DNA from 2 places in the Glutamicibacter sp. JL.03c genome. Region 2 is predicted to be linked to the other one. Evidence: predicted binding sites of a transcription regulator. Region 2 holds the regulator's gene; the other holds the start of a gene.
The links. The regulator HrcA, encoded in region 2, represses chaperone genes, less so after heat shock. The targets are predictions, from matches to a motif close to TTNGCACTCGNNNNNNNCGAGTGCNAA.
Positions count from the first base shown of each region.

Region 1: the regulator HrcA is predicted to act here: its motif matches at 6,028-6,054, upstream of groL (chaperonin GroEL).

Region 1 is NZ_CP107575.1:598,456-607,326, forward strand. Features, by position in the region: gene OF385_RS02810 (hypothetical protein) at 1-41, shown strand, start outside; gene OF385_RS02815 (GNAT family N-acetyltransferase) at 44-661, opposite strand; gene OF385_RS02820 (hypothetical protein) at 705-968, shown strand; tRNA gene OF385_RS02825 (tRNA-Val) at 1,050-1,123, shown strand; gene OF385_RS02830 (Atu2307/SP_0267 family LLM class monooxygenase) at 1,162-2,208, opposite strand; gene OF385_RS02835 (threonine/serine ThrE exporter family protein) at 2,410-4,080, shown strand; gene OF385_RS02840 (uracil-DNA glycosylase) at 4,077-4,850, opposite strand; gene OF385_RS02845 (DUF3263 domain-containing protein) at 5,007-5,297, shown strand; gene OF385_RS02850 (LytR C-terminal domain-containing protein) at 5,340-5,957, shown strand; gene groL (chaperonin GroEL) at 6,252-7,889, shown strand; gene OF385_RS02860 (DUF4031 domain-containing protein) at 7,979-8,869, opposite strand.
Region 2 is NZ_CP107575.1:1,736,885-1,745,755, reverse strand. Features, by position in the region: gene lepA (translation elongation factor 4) at 1-707, shown strand, start outside; gene hemW (radical SAM family heme chaperone HemW) at 708-1,937, shown strand; gene OF385_RS08015 (DUF4870 domain-containing protein) at 1,953-2,354, opposite strand; gene OF385_RS08010 (DUF3097 domain-containing protein) at 2,447-3,316, opposite strand; gene hrcA (heat-inducible transcriptional repressor HrcA) at 3,445-4,458, shown strand; gene dnaJ (molecular chaperone DnaJ) at 4,524-5,651, shown strand; gene OF385_RS07995 (16S rRNA (uracil(1498)-N(3))-methyltransferase) at 5,654-6,427, shown strand; gene OF385_RS07990 (GerMN domain-containing protein) at 6,513-7,325, opposite strand; gene OF385_RS07985 (PhoH family protein) at 7,736-8,764, shown strand; gene ybeY (rRNA maturation RNase YbeY) at 8,761-8,871, shown strand, end outside.

The DNA.
Region 1 (8,871 bases), 1.1 Mb from region 2:
GCCACGAATGGGTGGACGAGCAGCAGGACGCGCTCTTCTAGGATCAGAGCATCGGCAGCGCCGGGACCTGTTCGCCGAAAGGCAGCTGCATGCCAAGCATCGGCCGAGTTGCCGGAGCCGCGGCGAAACATGGCGCCTGGATCGACGGAGCAGCGGTGCTGATGCCGAGGCAGTCTTCGGAAGCCTGCGGCAGGTTCTCGACCCACTCCCAGGCCGTCTGGGTGGCCCGGTAGATGAACTTCAAGCGTCCCTCCTGCTCGAAGCTGCGCTCGCGCTCCCACAGCTCGGAGCGTTCGTAGAAGGCCCACGAGGCAGGGTTCTGCGCGTCGATGACCATGATCGGCGTCTTGCCTGAGCGCACCGCATGCTCCAGGCGCAATGAGGTCACGTGCTGGCGGATCCCCAGCCGGCGGTATTCGGGCCGCACTGCCATGCAACCCAGCTCGACGGCGTTCATTGATTCGGTGGGTGCCACGATCGAGTCGTGAACCAAACCGGCCGCGACGAGTGTGCCGCGGTCACGCACCGTCACCAGCAAGCTGAGGCGGTCGAATTTCTGATGCCACCGTTGGTCGGTCACCGGGTAGAGCTGTGCCAATTCGCCACGCTGCTCGGGCAGAACGCAGAGGGGTGACAAGGAAAAGTTCAGGTTTTCAAACACTGGGTACGGTCCTAGGGAAAAAGAACGAACGAAAAATGAGGCTTTGCGCGACAGGCTCGGCCTGCCACGCGGTTTCGTTGGCCTTGAGGGGACCGATGCCGGCGGCTTCCGGCAACTTCCTTGTAGGGTCCAGTTTCAGCTCGATGAGCTAGAAAAATTATGGAGCCTGAAGTCCCGTTTTGACAAGTGGAAACAGGTACTTTCGGGTGAAGCGAAAATAAACTATTTGGCGCGGTTTTTCGAGGCTGATCATCAGGCACATCGGCAAGCTGAAAGATCGCCGGGATTGCCGGATCAAGCAGCTTGAAGCCGGTCGCCGATTTGGCGCGCGAGGCATCACCGGCTAAGATCATTTAGGTGCTTGACCCTGTGGTCACGGCGCAAGTGCGGATCTTTAGCTCAGTTGGTTAGAGCGTTCGCCTCACACGCGAAAGGTCGCTGGTTCGAGTCCAGTAAGATCCACGAAAAAATGCCACCAGCGATGGTGGCATTTTTCGCGTTTAAGCGCCGAGCAATTCGTGGACGCGGGGCTTGACTTCTTCGCCGAGCAGTTTGATGCTGCGCATCATCGCCTCGTGGGGCAGCGTTCCCGCCGAATACTTGATGTCAGCCCGCGACAGGCCCAGTTTCCTGGTGGCCGAGGCGAGCTTCGACGCCACGGTGCCAACGCTTCCGGCCATCATGGCCCCATCGGGTCCCATGGATGCCTTCAGCCGCATTTTGCTGGCCGGCGGCCATCCTCGTTCGGCCCCGAGACGGTTCATGGTCCTCTGGTAATGCGGCCAGAGGGTTTCCAAGGCCTCTTCGTCGCTATCTGCGACCAGCCCGTGGAAGTGGGCGGCGACGGGTTGCTCCCCATGGCCGAATTCCTTCAGCGCGCGGTGGTACAGGGACACCAATCCCTCAAAGCCGGAGGGCTGGCCGCCGATGATGGCCAGGAAGAGCGGCAACCCGTGGCGCGCGGCACGGACCACGGATTGCGGGCTGCCGCCGACACCCACCCACGTGGCCAGGGGCTGCTTTTCCAGCAGCGGGTAGACCTGCTGGTTGCGCAATGCCGCGCGGTGCTTGCCGTGCCAGACCACTGGATTTCCGTGGCGCAATTTCACCAGGAGGTCCAGTTTCTCCTCGTAGAGCTCTTCATAGTCATCCAGCTCGAAGCCGAACAGCGGGAACGACTCGATAAAGGATCCACGTCCGGCCACGATTTCCGCACGGCCCTGGGAAATGGCATCCAAGGTCGCGAAGCGCTGGTAGACCCTGACCGGATCATCGCTGGAGAGCACGGTCACGGCGGTGCCCAGCTTGATGCGATCGGTGGTGCTGGCCAAGGCGGCCAACACGATCTCGGGTGAAGACACGGCATAGTCGTCGCGATGGTGTTCGCCCACGCCGAAGAAGTCCAGATTGGCCGATTCGGCTGCCTGGCCTTCGGCGATGACGTTGCGGATCACCTGCGCGTGGGTGAGCAGGTTCCCGTCAGCGTCCTGGCTGATGTCGCCAAAAGTCTCGGCGCCGATCTCGGGTAGGAGCAGTGTGCCGCTCATCAGTGACCTCCGAAGTGTATGCAAAAGTATCTAATTTCTAGCAGGTTCAACCAACTGCTGCCCGGCGATATTCCATCGGGCGAGATACTGGATAAATGTGTTCGGCGCTACCAAGTGATTTATGCCCGTTCGCGCCAACTGATCGCCCATGGGTTGTATCGTGAATTGCATGGGAATACATCGGTTCAGGGGGCAAGATTAGTGGCGCATCGATCTGACGAGGAGCACGGTGCAGCGTCACCGCAGATCGGCGAAGATCCAGCGCCATCAGCCGGTGTGCTTCCGCGTATTTCGACTAGTGAAATCAACATGGGATTCCACCCGGAAGATCCAATGGAGGAGCCTGCCACCGCTTCCGAGTTGCCGCTGAATACCGCCGTGAGTGCCAATGTGGCCGCTGCGGATGCCTCCGATATCGAGTGGCGTACAGGCCAGGTCCACACCACCGACGAAGGCATCACCCTGATGCCGACGCGTGCCAACCCGGTGGCTCGTCGGCTGCTGGCCAAGATGTGGATCTCGGACACCCCGCCGACTCAGGCGCTGAATATCGTCGAGCGGCTACAGGGCACTCCCTATGCCAACCCCAAAGTCAACGACCAACAGGATGCTTCCTCGCGTCGCACCATGGAATTCGCCTTGGACCTGGGGGAAACCCTGATCCGTTACGGCGCTGGCGCGCTGGAGGTGGAAACCAGCATCATCGCGGTGACCGCGGCCCTGGGGTTGAGCCACCTGGATGTCGACATCACCAATCAGTCCCTGCACCTCAACTACAGCCCGCCGGACGCCGAGAGCTATTCGGTACTGCGCGTGGTCCGTTCCTACACGTCCAACTATGCGGGGCTGGTGCTGGTGCACGAGCTGGTCTCGGACATCATTGCCGGCGGTGTTTCGCGCAGCGCTTCGGCTAAGCGCCTGAAGGAAATTACCCGTCGCCCCAAGCCGTTCCCTCGTTGGATTGTTGCCAGCGGCCGGGCGCTGTTCGCGGCGGCTTTCGTGCTTTTCATCGGCGGTTCATGGGCCGGGGCGCTGGTGGCGATGTTTTCCTCCAGCCTGGTGACGCAGATCGGGCGCTACGGCTCGCGCTGGCGCGTCCCCGAGTTCTTCACCATTGCCGTCTCGACCATGGTGATTACCGGGATCGCGCTGATCGGGCATCAACTACATGCTCCATTGGACCCGGCGCTCGTGGTTTCCGGCGGTATCCTGCTGCTTTTGCCGTCGGGACGTTTCGTCTCGGCTCTGCAGGACGCGATCAACGGCTTCCCGGTCACCGCGGTGGGCCGCTTGTTCTCCGCCAGCCTGACCTACGGGGCGATCTTGAGCGGGATCGCTGCAGCCCTGGTGATCTCCGACGCATTCGGAGGGGAAGAAGTCGATGTCCATCAGATCGTGACGACCGAGTATCCGGCGTGGTTGCTGGTCCTCTTGGTAGCCGTGGCCATTGCCGCCGGCGCCGTGACCGAACAAAGTGCGCTGCGCTTGCTGTTGCCGACTGTGGGGATCGCCGTGGGCGGCTATCTGATCCAGATGCTCGCTGAGGGCATTGGCCTGGGTGAACGCGCGGTTCCAGCAATTGTTGCCACGGTGATCGGCTTTGCCGCTCGCTTCGCTTCGGACAAGCTGCGCACTCCGCAGCTGGTCCTAGCCGCTCCGGCCGTGATGTTCCTGCTGCCGGGTTTGATGATCTTCCGGGCCATGTACGGCATCGTGATCAACGTCGATGACATGGCCACCGGTCTTGTGGAGATGTTCAATGCCATGGCGATCATGCTGTCCATCGCCGGCGGCGTTGTCTTCGGCGAGACCCTGTGCCGTCCGCTGACTTCCAATGCACGGCGCGAGCGCCGGCGCATCCGCCGCCGCTAGGCCAACGGCAACGACCAATCAATCGGCTCCTGTCCCTGCTCGGACAGGAGCCGATTTGCTTGGGAGAAGGGCTTGGACCCGAAAAAGCCGCGTGCAGCCGAGAGCGGTGAGGGGTGCGCGCTGCGCAGCTGGGGCAGGTTGCCGAGGTCGGATGCGAACTTCTGGGCGTGGTTGCCCCAAAGTATGGCGACTGGTGGATTGTCGCGCGTATTCAGGGCAGCTAACACCGACGCGAGGATTGGCTCCCACCCGAGTTTTTGATGGGAACCAGCCTTGCCAGCAGCCACTGACAATGCTTGATTCAGCAATAGCACCCCGCGCTGCAGCCAAGGACCCAGATCAGGATGAGGCGCAGGGCTGATGCCCAAATCCGATTCCAGCTCTTTGTAGATATTGCCCAGGGAACGTGGCAAAGGGCGGACCTGCTGATTGGCGGCAAATGCCAAGCCGTTGGGGTGTCCCGGTGTCGGGTAAGGGTCCTGGCCGATAATTAGGACTTTGACTTCGGATAATGGCAGCGTAAGTGCGCGGAACATCACCTTCGGATCGGGCAGGAGGACTTCACCTTGCGATGAACGTTTGGTTAATTCGAGGGCAAGGCGACGGAGATTTCCATCATGTCCGCTCAGCGCCGGAACCCAATCCCGGGCAATAAATCCGCGGTCGGCCATGGATTGCGCACCGTGGAAGAACGGGAAATCCGCGGGCTCGTACACCGGTGGTGCTGGTGGCTCGGGAGCGTCAAACAGGGCATCTTGCATTTCATCCATAGGTGCCATTGTGCCGTTTTTCTGGCGTGCCTGTGCCCGGCCACACGGCGATAGCTCAACGGATTGGTTAGAATATCGGTGGTATGTCTACCGACGGTGGAGTACATGCATGACTGAAATACGCAAAAACTGAGCCGAGGACAGGGGTGAGGACAGATGGCTGAGAACGAGTTGCTGGTTGATTTTGTGATGAACCCGGATTCGGAATTGGACGAACGCTCACAACAGATCCTGAGCTTGGAAAAATTGTGGTGGAAGTATGCCGGAGCCAAGGAACAAGCGATTACCAAGCAGTTCTCAATGTCGCCAACCAATTACTATCAGCTGCTGAACCAGCTGATTGAAACTGATGCGGCCATGGCCTACGACCCGATGCTGGTTAAGCGACTGCGCAGAGCACGTTCAACAAAACGTCGTGTGGGCGGTAAGGTCGGCTCGGGACGATAACCCAGCCTGCCGTGACCAGTCAGACCTCGAGCAAGGACAAGAATGACCAACTACCCGCGTGACGAATTTGATCGCGTACCGGAGTTCAACACCCGTGTGGGTTCACACCACGCGCACGGATGGGCCCAGTCCGCCGCCTCAAAGTCGACCGGCGGCAAATTGCTGTGGGTAGTGCTAACCGCCGTGATCGTCCTGGTCATCGGTGCCGCCTCATTCATCTTTGGTCCTCAGCTCAAGGACAGCATTGCCGGTTCGTCCAGCAGTGAAAGCTCGCAGTCCCAAGAGGGCGACGACGGCGAGTCAGCCGACAGCTCTCAAGAGGCATCGCCGAGCGAATCAGCCTCCCCGTCGAGCACCATTGACGATGCCGAAGTGCTCTTCGGCCAGCAGATCGGTATCTATAACGCAGCCAGCGTGGCTGGTGTCGCAGGCGCCGGCGAAGAGGCCATGACCGAAGCTGGATTCACCAATATCGTCGCCGATAACTGGAGCAAGCCAGCCGATGTCTCCGCGGTGTACTACGTCTCGGAGTCCTACCGCACCACGGCTCAAAAGGCAGCTGAAGTCCTGAACATCGACGAAGTGTTGCAGACCAGCAACATTCCAAATCGTGTCGCCGTCGTGCTGGGTACCGACGACCCACTAGGGCTGAACGAATAGTTCGTCCATAAATCTCTTCGCTCAGAGCCGATCGGCTTGCACTCGCCATGCGAGAGTGCCAATATTTGTATTAGCACTCTTACACAGCGACTGCTAACGCCGGTCGGCTTTTGTGTTCCTGCGGGACAAAGGGCCACCGAGTAGCGCGCTGTCGGATAGAGCGTGGAAACTACCTCAGATAGCGAGAGCTGAAACGGTCGCCGGCCCGATGCCGCACCGGATAACTCGTCCGTCGCGGGCGCTGTCTGTCGGTTGCATTTTCGCAAAATCGTCCCGAAAGGACCGTACGCCACTATGGCTAAGATGATTGCATTTGACGAGGAAGCACGCCGCGGACTCGAGCGCGGACTGAACACCCTCGCTGACGCGGTAAAGGTGACCCTGGGCCCACGCGGCCGCAACGTCGTTCTGGAAAAGAAGTGGGGCGCTCCTACTATCACCAACGACGGTGTGTCCATCGCTAAGGAAATCGACCTCGAAGATCCTTACGAGAAGATCGGCGCAGAGCTGGTCAAGGAAGTTGCCAAGAAGACTGACGACGTCGCCGGTGACGGTACCACCACCGCAACCGTTCTTGCTCAGGCACTGGTTAAGGAAGGCCTGCGCAACGTTGCTGCTGGCGCCGACCCAATCGCGCTGCGCCGCGGTATCGACAAGGCTGTAGAAGCTGTTACCGCTGAGCTGTTCACCGCTGCCAAGAAGATCGAATCAAAGGAGCAGATCGCTGCTACCGCTTCGATCTCCGCAGGCGACAAGGAAATCGGCGGCCTGATCGCCGAGGCACTCGACAAGGTCGGCGAGCAGGGCGTTATCACCGTTGAAGAGTCCAACACCTTCGGCCTCGAGCTGGAGCTGGCGGAGGGCATGCGCTTCGACAAGGGCTACATCTCCGCGTACTTCGTCACCGACACCGAGCGCCAGGAAACCGTTCTGGAGGATCCATACATCCTCATCGTGAACTCCAAGATCTCCTCGGTCAAGGACATGGTGACCCTGCTGGAGAAGGTCATGCAGTCGAACAAGTCGCTGCTGATCATTGCCGAGGACGTTGAGGGCGAAGCCCTGGCTACCTTGATCCTGAACAAGATCCGTGGCCTGTTCAAGTCCGTTGCCGTCAAGGCCCCAGGCTTCGGCGACCGTCGCAAGGCCATGCTCACCGACATCGCCATCCTGACCGGCGGCCAGGTTGTTTCCGAGGAAATCGGCCTGTCCCTGGACAATGTTGGCCTCGAGGTCCTGGGTACCGCCCGCAAGGTCGTCATCACCAAGGACGAGACCACCATCGTTGAAGGCGGCGGCGAAGCCGACGCTATCGAAGGCCGCAAGGCACAGATCGCAGCCGAGATCAAGAACACCGACTCGGACTACGACCGCGAGAAGCTGCAGGAGCGCCACGCAAAGCTCTCTGGCGGTGTCGCTGTGCTGAAGGCCGGTGCTGCTACCGAGGTCGAGCTCAAGGAGCGCAAGCACCGCATCGAAGATGCCGTGCGTAACGCCAAGGCAGCCGTTGAAGAAGGCATCGTCGCCGGTGGTGGCGTTGCACTGATCCAGGCTGGCGCTGCTGCATTCGCCAAGCTTGAGCTGGAAGGCGACGAGGCAACCGGCGCGAACATCGTTCGTGTCGGCATCGAAGCACCACTGAAGCAGATCGCACTGAACGCTGGCCTGGAGCCAGGCGTTGTCGCCGACAAGGTCAAGGGCCTGGCCGCTGGCCACGGCCTGAACGCCGCCACCGGCGAGTACGTGAACCTGCTCGACGCTGGCGTCAACGACCCAGTGAAGGTGACCCGTTCGGCTCTGCAGAATGCAGCATCGATCGCCGGCCTGTTCCTGACCACCGAAGCTGTTGTTGCAGAGAAGCCAGCTCCTGCTGGCGCTGCTCCAGCCGGTGGCGACGACATGGGTGGCATGGGCGGAATGGGCGGCTTCTAAGCTTCCCCGCCGATCTAGCGCATCACCTGCGCTGATGGCCTGGTACCTTCGGGTACCAGGCCATCAGCCGTTAACAAGCCAAAATCGGGTTAGCTCATCCAGCCCTGCAGATGCTCTAGTTCCCGGCCCACATTCGAGCGTGCAGCGGACTCCCACAACTCACGTCCCGCAGCCGTCGCATAGATCGTGGCCTTGCCCAGCAACGCTGTGAGAATCCTGCTTCGACCTTCGGCCAAAACGTGGCGCGGAAGATGCGCATACTCCTGGTAGATCGCGTGGGCGTAGCGTTGGTATGCCGGTTCTGGGCGTGCGAGCACTTCCAGATCCGCATCGCACAGGATCCGGCCCAGCCGGTCCGATTCCTTGGGGTTGTGCCCGGCCGTGAGCAGGATCAGGTCGCTGACGGTACTCACGGCCCGGGCAGAGAGCACAGAATCGAGCCGTTCACGAGCCAGCACCGCCGACTTGAATTCATCTTCGGAGGTCCCCTGGTACACCGCATCATGGAACCAGGCTGCCAGCTGGATGAGCATGAGCTCTTCGGCGGAGGCCTTTTCGCCCAGGCGATCCACCGCTTCGAGCACCGAGAGCAGATGGACCCGGTCATGATAGTACCGGTGCTCCTGGGACCACAGGCCGAGCAGCTCCTTGCCCAATTCGGGCTCGGCCGGCAAGGTGCGGGCCCAGCGGCGGCGCAATATGGCGTCCAGCTTTTCGGGGCGATACTTGGCCGGGATGCGCAAACCTGAGGCAACCAGGGCGCGGACCAGCTCGCCACCGGAAACTTCCTTCGCGCCGGCGCGGACCAGTTGCTCATAGCGTTCGCGGGGAACGTCGTAGTGGTCCTTGTCGAACGCCCGCAAAGGGATCTCTTGCTGGGCGGCGAACTGATGGAGCTCATCGAGGGAAGTATCCGAGACCAGATGGGCAAAGACGGTGCCGTGGGCCGGCCAGCGCGGCGGGTCGATCAGAATACTCATAA
Region 2 (8,871 bases):
CCGCGCCGAATGTGGTCTACGAAGTCATGGGCGAAGACAAGCAGATGATCACCGTGACCAATCCTTCGGAGTTCCCGGACGGCAAGATCCTCGAAGTGCACGAGCCGATGGTCGCAGCGACCATCCTGGCCCCGAGCGAATTCATTGGCGCGGTGATGGAACTGTGCCAATCGCGTCGTGGAACCATGCGCGGCATGGACTATCTGTCGGAAGATCGTGTCGAAATGCGCTATCACCTGCCGCTGGCGGAAATCGTGTTCGACTTCTTCGACCAGCTCAAGTCCAAGACCCGCGGCTACGCGTCCCTGGACTGGAAGGCTGATGGCGAGCAGGTCGCCGATCTGGTGAAGGTCGACATCTTGCTGCAGGGTGATCAGGTGGACGCGTTCAGCGCCATTACCCACCGCGACAAGGCCTACTCCTACGGCACCATGATGACCTCGAAGCTGCGCGAGCTGATCCCTCGCCAGCAATTCGAAGTTCCCATCCAGGCTGCGATCGGTTCGCGCATTATTGCCCGCGAAAACATCCGCGCTATCCGCAAGGACGTTTTGGCCAAATGCTACGGCGGCGACATCAGCCGCAAGCGCAAGCTGCTGGAAAAGCAGAAGGAAGGCAAGAAGCGCATGAAAATGGTTGGCCGTGTGGAAGTCCCGCAGGAAGCCTTCATCGCGGCGCTGTCCACCGACGAACCGAAAAAGAAGTAGATGCCTTCAGTTCTGCCTGACGGCGATCCGGCCCCAGCCGATGGTCTGCTCCCGGCTTCATGTGCGCGTGAAGCTGAGGGGCGGACCATGTCCTTTTATGTGCATATCCCGTTTTGCACCGTTCGTTGCGGCTACTGCGATTTTAATACTTATACCGCCACAGAGCTCGGCTCGGGCTCAAGCCAGGCGACCTACGCCGCCACGGTAAGCAAGGAAATCAGTTTCGCGCGCGAGGTAATGGACCGTTCCGGCCAGCCGCACCGTGAGATCGAAACGGTATTCTTCGGCGGCGGGACGCCTACCTTGCTTCCGGCCAGCGATTTGGTGTCCGTCCTCGATCAAATCCGCAAGGACTTCGGCCTAAAGCCGGGCGCTGAAATCACCACGGAAGCCAATCCTGATTCGGTCACCCGTCAAAGCCTGCAGGAATTGGCCGATGGCGGATTTACCCGCGTGTCTTTCGGCATGCAGTCTGCCGTGCCGCACGTGCTCAAGGTGCTGGAACGTACTCACGATCCCAAGCGCGTTCCGCAGGCTGTTGCCTGGGCTCGCGAAGCTGGACTGGATGTCAGTGTTGATCTGATCTACGGCACCCCGGGGGAGTCGCTGGAGGACTGGCGCACAAGTATCGAAGCGGCGCTGAGCTACGAACCTGATCATATTTCTGCGTACGCATTAATCATCGAAGAGGGAACGAAGCTTGCCGCGCAGATTCGTCGCGGCGAAGTCCCGAATATCGACGATGACGATCACGCCGAGAAGTACCAGTTGGCTGATGACATGTTCGCCGCCGCCGGTTACTCGTGGTACGAAGTGAGCAATTGGGCCAAGACCCCTGCGAATGCCTGCCAGCACAATATCGCATATTGGAAGGGTGGCGACTGGTGGGGCGCCGGCCCTGGAGCGCACTCGCATGTTGGCGGCCTGCGCTGGTGGAATGTGAAGCATCCAGCTGCGTATCAGCAACGCATTGATGCAGGGATCTCACCCGGACACGGCCGAGAGTACCCCGATGCCCAGGCTGTGCAGTTGGAGCGAACGATGTTGTTGACGCGCCTGAGTTCCGGGATGCAAATCAGTGAGCTCGATGCCACTGGGCGCACCAAGGTCGCGGGGCTGATTGCCGATGACCTGATTGATGCCAAGGCGGCGTTTGCTGGAACCATCGTGTTAACACAACGAGGCCGGCTCTTAGCCGACCTCGTGGTGCGAGAATTACTCGATTTCTGATCCTGGGCAGTAAAACTACTTCATCAGGCGAAGATTGAACTTGTAGCGGTAAGGGCGTCCCTTGTTGGCCTGGATGGCCGCAAGGGCGCCTGAGAGCGTCATGTAAACCCATAGGGCCACGGCGAGCACGGAGAAAAGCCATCCGATGCCCGGCAGGATCGTGCACACATTCAGCGCAATCGCGAGGATGGTCAACGGGAAAGTGAAGTTGAACGCTTCCTTGGACTCTTGTGCTGTGAAGGCTCCACGGTCGCGGAAGACAGCAAAAATAATAGCGGATGGAATGCAACCGAGGATGGCGCCGAAATGTGCCATCGTTGACCATTGCCGGTCCTCAGTGGGAGTCAGCGGCAACGCAGCAGTTCGCGATCCCTCGAAGCTCGAATTCTCCGATGACTGCGTCTGGCGTGAAGTCACTATTTTTCCTTGTCTTGCCGTGTCTGGTTTTAACTTCATCATAGCCGGGACGGTTCACCCAGCGGTGAGATTACGGGGTTAAAGTCCAGCTATTAGTCAATTGTTAGAAAACCGTAATCTTCGGTTGTCAGAAAATCGATCAATTCTTCTATCCTTCCCAACAATTGTGGCTCCAACTGCCCGTAGTGCGAGACCGTGGACAGGATCCGTCGCCAGCCGATGCCGATGTCCTCGGCAGTTTCATGCGGCCAGCCAAAGGCCTTTAGCACCCCGGATTTCCAGTCGGTGCCCTTCGGGATCACCGGCCATGCCTTGATCCCGAGGGTCGATGGCTTGATGGCCTGCCAGACGTCGATATACGGGTGGCCGAGGATGAGCACATTCTGCGCGGCCCCCGGAACTTTCATGGCTTCGGCGACGATGCGAGCTTCCTTGGTACCGGCCACAAGGTGGTCGACAAGGATTCCGAGCCTGCGCTCCGGGGAGGGTGCGAAGTCGCGGATAGCTCCGGCGAGGTCATCCACGCCGTGCAGGGGCTCGACCACGATGCCTTCGACACGCAGGTCGTGGCCCCAGACCTTTTCCACCAGTTCAGCGTCGTGCTTGCCCTCCACCCAGATACGGCTGGCGCGAGCTTCACGCGCTTTGAGTCCCGACACCGCCCGGGATCCAGAAGCGGAGACCATGGTTTTCGGCTGCGCGGCCCTGGCAACCGGGTCAACCATTTCCACCGCCTCGCCTTCAAGGTAGAACCCGAAACCGGCCTGGAATGAACGGGTCTTGCCGTGCCGGTCCTCAAGCACGATGATGCGCATGCCACCGGACTTTTCAGTACGTATGACCTCACCAACCCAGCCTGAGGTGGCGTCCTCCAAGACCATGCCACGCTCGATAGGTACCTGGCGGAGTTTTTTCGCTGCTGGAGCACTGAGATCCTGCGGTCCCCAGGAGTAATTAGTCACGTACTGCCTTTCGCTGTGATCGAATAAGCTCGAAAACCAATGCTAGCAACCGATGAACGTATTAGACTTGGCACTTGACAGGTTAGAGTGCCAAACCCTTCTGACAGGGATTCCAAGGAGGTGGCGTTGTGAGTGAGCTTCGGCGTTTGGATGTTTTGCGCGCCATCGTGGAAGACTACGTCCAGTCCCGTGAACCGGTTGGATCCAAGGCGCTGCTTGATCGGCACAATCTTGGCGTCAGCGCGGCCACAATCAGAAATGACATGGCCCTGCTCGAGGAAGAGGGGCTCATCGCGGCTCCGCACACCTCATCAGGCCGGATCCCGACCGAGAAGGGCTATCGGCGCTTTGTCGATGAGATCGGCGAGCTCAAGCCGCTTTCGCGGGCTGAACGCGACGCCATCAACAAGATCCTGGACAGCTCTACGGACCTCGATGAGATGCTCAAGAGCACCGTGCGCCTGCTGGCTCGATTGACCAACCAAGTGGCGATGATCCAGGTGCCGCACTATGACACCGCTTCGCTGAAGAACCTTGAGCTGGTCAGCCTGGGCAGTACCCAAGTGCTGATGGTGATGATCGCTTCCAACGGCACCGTGGATCAGCGCATGATGGCTGTTCCGCGGCTGTATACGGATACCGAACTGGCAGATTTGAAGCTGTGGCTGCTCAATAGTTTTGAGGGCGTGCAGCTGGCCGATCTCGGCGGCAAGCTGTCGCGATCCGGTTTGAGCCCGCAGCAGCAAGCCGAACCGTTGGTCGATGCCGTGGTGCATGCCTTAGAGGAAATGGCCCAAGCGGCGAATACGCAGCGCATCATCATGGCGGGAACAGCGAATCTGGCCCGCGTGGAGGGCGACTTCCCGTTGAGCATTACTCCGGTGCTCGAAGCCCTCGAAGAGCAGGTAGTGCTGCTGAAGCTCTTCTCCGAGCTTGAGGCTGATTCGCGCGGCGTGGCCGTGGCGATCGGCACTGAACACCACTACGGACAGCTATCGGAGGCGGCGGTGATAGCAACCACGTACGGTTCGGATGTGCGCAACAAGCTCGGGGTGCTCGGTCCGACCCGCATGAACTATCCGACGTCGATGGCCTCGGTGCGGGCCGTTGCCCGCTACCTGTCAAAGATTTTGGCGAACTGACCACGCTGGCGATACGCTAAGCATTTTTTGAATTTTGCATTATAGGAAAGGACACGGCGAATAACGTGAGCTCGCATTACGAGACCCTGGGCGTTGCCAAGGACGCGACCCCTCAGGAAATCAAGAGCGCCTACCGAAAGCTGGCACGCAAGCTGCACCCGGATGTGAATCCAAGCGAGGACGCCGCAGAGCAGTTTAAGCTTGTGACCCGCGCTTACGAGGTTCTTTCCGACCAGACCAAGCGCTCGAACTACGATGCCACCGGCGATGAAAACGGCAACGCCCAGCCAGGCTTCGGAGCTGGAGGCGGACAGGGCTTCGGCGGGTTCGGCGACATCTTTGAACAGTTCTTCGGCGGGGGACAGGCCCAGGGGCCGGCATCGCGCACCCAGCCAGGCCGCGATGCGCTGATCACCATCACGATCGATCTGGAAGACGCCGTCAAGGGCACCGTGTACCCGCTGGAGATGGAAACCGCAGTCACCTGCAAGACCTGCAACGGCTCCTGCACGCGCGAGGGCACCAGTCCGGTAACCTGCGACATCTGCCATGGTGCCGGTCAGGTACAGCGCCCAGTGCGCTCCTTCCTCGGCCAGATGATGACCGTGGAAACCTGTGCTGCCTGCCGCGGTTTCGGCACCACCATTCCGGACCCTTGCCTGGAGTGCAACGGCGAGGGCCGAGTGCGCGAGCACGTCTCCAAGTCGCTGAACGTCCCTGCCGGTGTGGATTCCGGCACCCGCATCCAGCTGCGCGGACAGGGCGAAGCCGGTCCAGGAGGTGGCCCCAACGGCAACCTCTTCGTCGAGGTGGACGTGCGCCGCCACAAGGTCTTCGAACGCGCGCAGACCGATCTGCACGCGAAGATGAGCCTGCCGATGACCGCAGCCGCTCTGGGCTGCGAGCTCAAGCTCGAGACTTTCGACGGCGAGCAGCCGATCAATGTCGATGCTGGCGCCCAGGACGGCGACACCGTGACCCTGCCAGGTCTTGGCGTGCCTCGCCTTCGTGGTGGCAAGCGCGGCGATATCATCGTGCACCTTCAGGTGGAGACCCCGACCAAGCTCGATGCCGCCCAGCGCGACCTGCTCGAGCAGCTGGCAAAGCTTCGTGGCGAGGAATTGACAGCTGGCCGAGTCGAGCACTCCGGCGGCATGTTCTCCCGACTGCGCGACAAGCTGAACCAGCGCTAAGCATGAGCAATCACAGCTTCGTCATCGACCCCGACGTGGCCCAGAACTCGGTTCCGGGAGATACCTTGGAGCTCTCGGGCCCCGAGGCTCACCATGCGGTGACCGTCAAGCGCGTCACCGCCGGCGAGCACCTGGACTTGCTCGACGGCCAAGGAATGCGGCTGACGGTCGAGGTTCTGGGCACGGGCAAGGACCTTCTCAGCGCGAGGGTCATCCAGAGGACCCAAGAAGTCGGCAGCGATCATCCTGTGACCTTGGTGCAGGCCCTGTCCAAGGGCGACCGGGATCTGCAGGCTGTCGAGTCAGCAGTAGAGCTCGGCGTGCTCGCTGTCCGTCCCTGGCAGGCTGACCGTTCCATCGTGCGCTGGAACTCGGCTAAGACCGAAAAGGCCCTGGCCAAGTGGCGGGCCCAAGTTCGCTCTGCGCAAAAGCAGTCGCGTCGGGCTTTCGAGCCCGAGGTCCTGGCTCCAGTGAGTTCCAAGGAGCTGGCCAAGGCCATTGCCGCTGATGTCCAAGCCGGAGCACTGGTCCTGGTCCTGCATGAGCAGGCCACCGAAGCTGTCGCTGCGCACGTATCCTCGTGGCTTGCTGCAGCGCAATCGGGTCAAAAGGTCGTGATGATTGTGGGGCCGGAAGGCGGGATCTCGCATGCTGAGCTGCTGGCCTTCGTGGATGCTGGAGCTCAGGCCGCACTGCTCGGACAACATGTCCTCAGGGCTTCTACTGCCGGTCCCGCAGCCCTGGTATTGATCCGCCACTTGCTCGGCGAACTCTGATTTAACCAGCGATTCGCGGGTACCTTGTTCGAAGGTGCCCGCGAATTCTTGTCTGCAGCCTAGATCGGCAATGTCCTGGTTGTGGTTACTTCACCGTGAAATCTGAAGTGACTTCGCCGACTTTCGCCTCGGATTCGGATTCCATGCCCCAGAACGTCAGCTTGTACGAGCCGGGGGCTAGGCGCTCGGTAATGCTGAAAGCGCCGCTCTTTTCGATTTTCCCGTCGATGACCTGCTTCTGGGCAGTGATCACCGTGAGCTTGCCGTCGGAGTCCTTTTTCTGCAGGGAATAGAACGTCCCGATATCAAAGTTCGTGGTGCGTCCCTTGATCTGGACTTTGCCTTCCTTCAGCACCGTTCCGTACTGCGGATCAATAATCCAGATCGGTGCCATGAACTTGGCGTTGCGTTCGTAGACGTCCTTGATTCGATAGCCGCCAAAAACTTCCGCATTAGGCTGGCCATCCACCAGGATCTTCACCGTCGGCGAAGAATCCCCCGCGAGCAGCCCGGAACTCGCGGCCGCAGCGCTGGCAGTGAACACCAGCTGCTGGATCGATCGTTCCGAAAGGCCCTCATCGAGGTGGGCGCTGAACACCTTGGCTGGAAGGTCCAGGGTGATGACGTTGGTGTTGCTGATCGAAACGCCGATTTCGTCAGCCGGCTTAAGCAGGGTGTAGCGATGCGGTCCGGCGGGATCAGCGGAGAGCAGGGTCCAAATCGCGTCGCCAATGGGTTCGCTGCGGCGGGTGTCGTCCAGATACTCGCGGTACAGGAACACTCCGGTGTCGGTATTTTCAAGCCAGTAGATCGGCAGCTTGGTGGCGACGCCGATCTGTTCGCCAGCGTCGGTAGCGCTGGGCAAGTTCAATGATTCGGCGTTGGCGCTCTGGGGCATCTCAAAGGAGCTCTCGCGATTCGCCAGGCCACAGCCTGCAGCGACGACGAGAGCAGCAGTAATTCCTACAATGCCTATTCGGCGGGGAATTTTCTGCATGAACCTTGACCGCACTACTTACCAATCCGTGAATCTTTTTGGGGATAAGGCTCGCAATTCATTTTTGAGCCGCTGTCATAGCTTGCCATATGAGTTGCCGAATTCTGCCCAAAAATGGCCGCACTTACTAATCCGTAACCAAATCTATATGTTCGCGACCTGCTAGGAATAGATTCATTTAGGACTACTTTCAGGTTCTGGACTTACGCTGAGGCCTGAATTCCCACCCGAAAACTCGTTGACTGGATAGAATGGAACCAAGGACAAAGCAACACCACCATCAAGCTCACCAAAGGGGCACCAAGCACTGCATGCAGGTTGAACAGAATAAGACGCAAGCGGACTCAGATTCTGCATCGCTCACCATTAGTTTTGATACAGCTGAACTCATGATTGCTACCCTGGGCCCGAATGATGAGCTTTTGCGCATCCTTTCTGGCGCCTATCCGCAAGTTAATTTCCGTCCTAACGGCCAGGCTCTGGTGCTCGCGGGAAACCCCCAGCAGGTTCGCAAAGCGCAACGAGTCACCGAAGAGGCACGATCCCTGGCATTGCGTGGGTCGCGGATGAGCGCGGAGACAATCGAGCAGATCATCAAAATGCTCAGCGCAGGAAATCCGGATGCCCCCACCGATGTGCTGGGCCTGAAGATCCTCTCGGGCCGTGGCCGTTCCATTCGGCCCAAAACGGTCAACCAGAAAAGCTATGTGGATGCCATCGAAGAGTCGACCATTACCTTCGGCATCGGGCCAGCAGGTACCGGCAAGACCTTCTTGGCCATGGCCATGGCCGTTGCCGCGTTGCAAGACAAGCAGGTCAACCGGATCATCCTGACCCGGCCTGCTGTCGAAGCGGGGGAGAAGCTTGGATTCCTTCCCGGCTCCTTGACCGAGAAGATCGATCCGTACCTTCGTCCGCTTTACGACGCCCTGCATGACATGGTGAACCCAGAAACCATTCCGCAGCTGCTGGAAGCCGGAACCATCGAAGTGGCGCCGCTGGCCTACATGCGCGGTCGCACGCTTAATGACGCCTTCGTCATTCTCGATGAAGCGCAGAACACCACCAGCGAGCAGATGAAGATGTTCCTGACTCGCCTCGGCTTCGGCTCGAAGATGGTTGTCACCGGCGACATCACCCAGGTCGATCTGCCTGGCAACGCCACCTCCGGGCTGCGCATGGCCAGCGAGGTGCTTGAGGGCATCGACGACATCTCGGTGTGCCGGCTGGATTCAACCGACGTTGTCCGCCATCGTCTGATCGCCGACATCGTCTCTGCCTATGACCGTTGGGACGATACCCGACGCAAAGAACACAACCGGGGACGGCGCAGCAAATGAGCATCGAAGTAAATAACGAAACCGAGTACGAAGTTGACCTCCAGGACGTCTCGGCGCTGGCGGACTCGGTCCTCAAGACCATGTTCTTGCATCCCGAGACCGAAGTT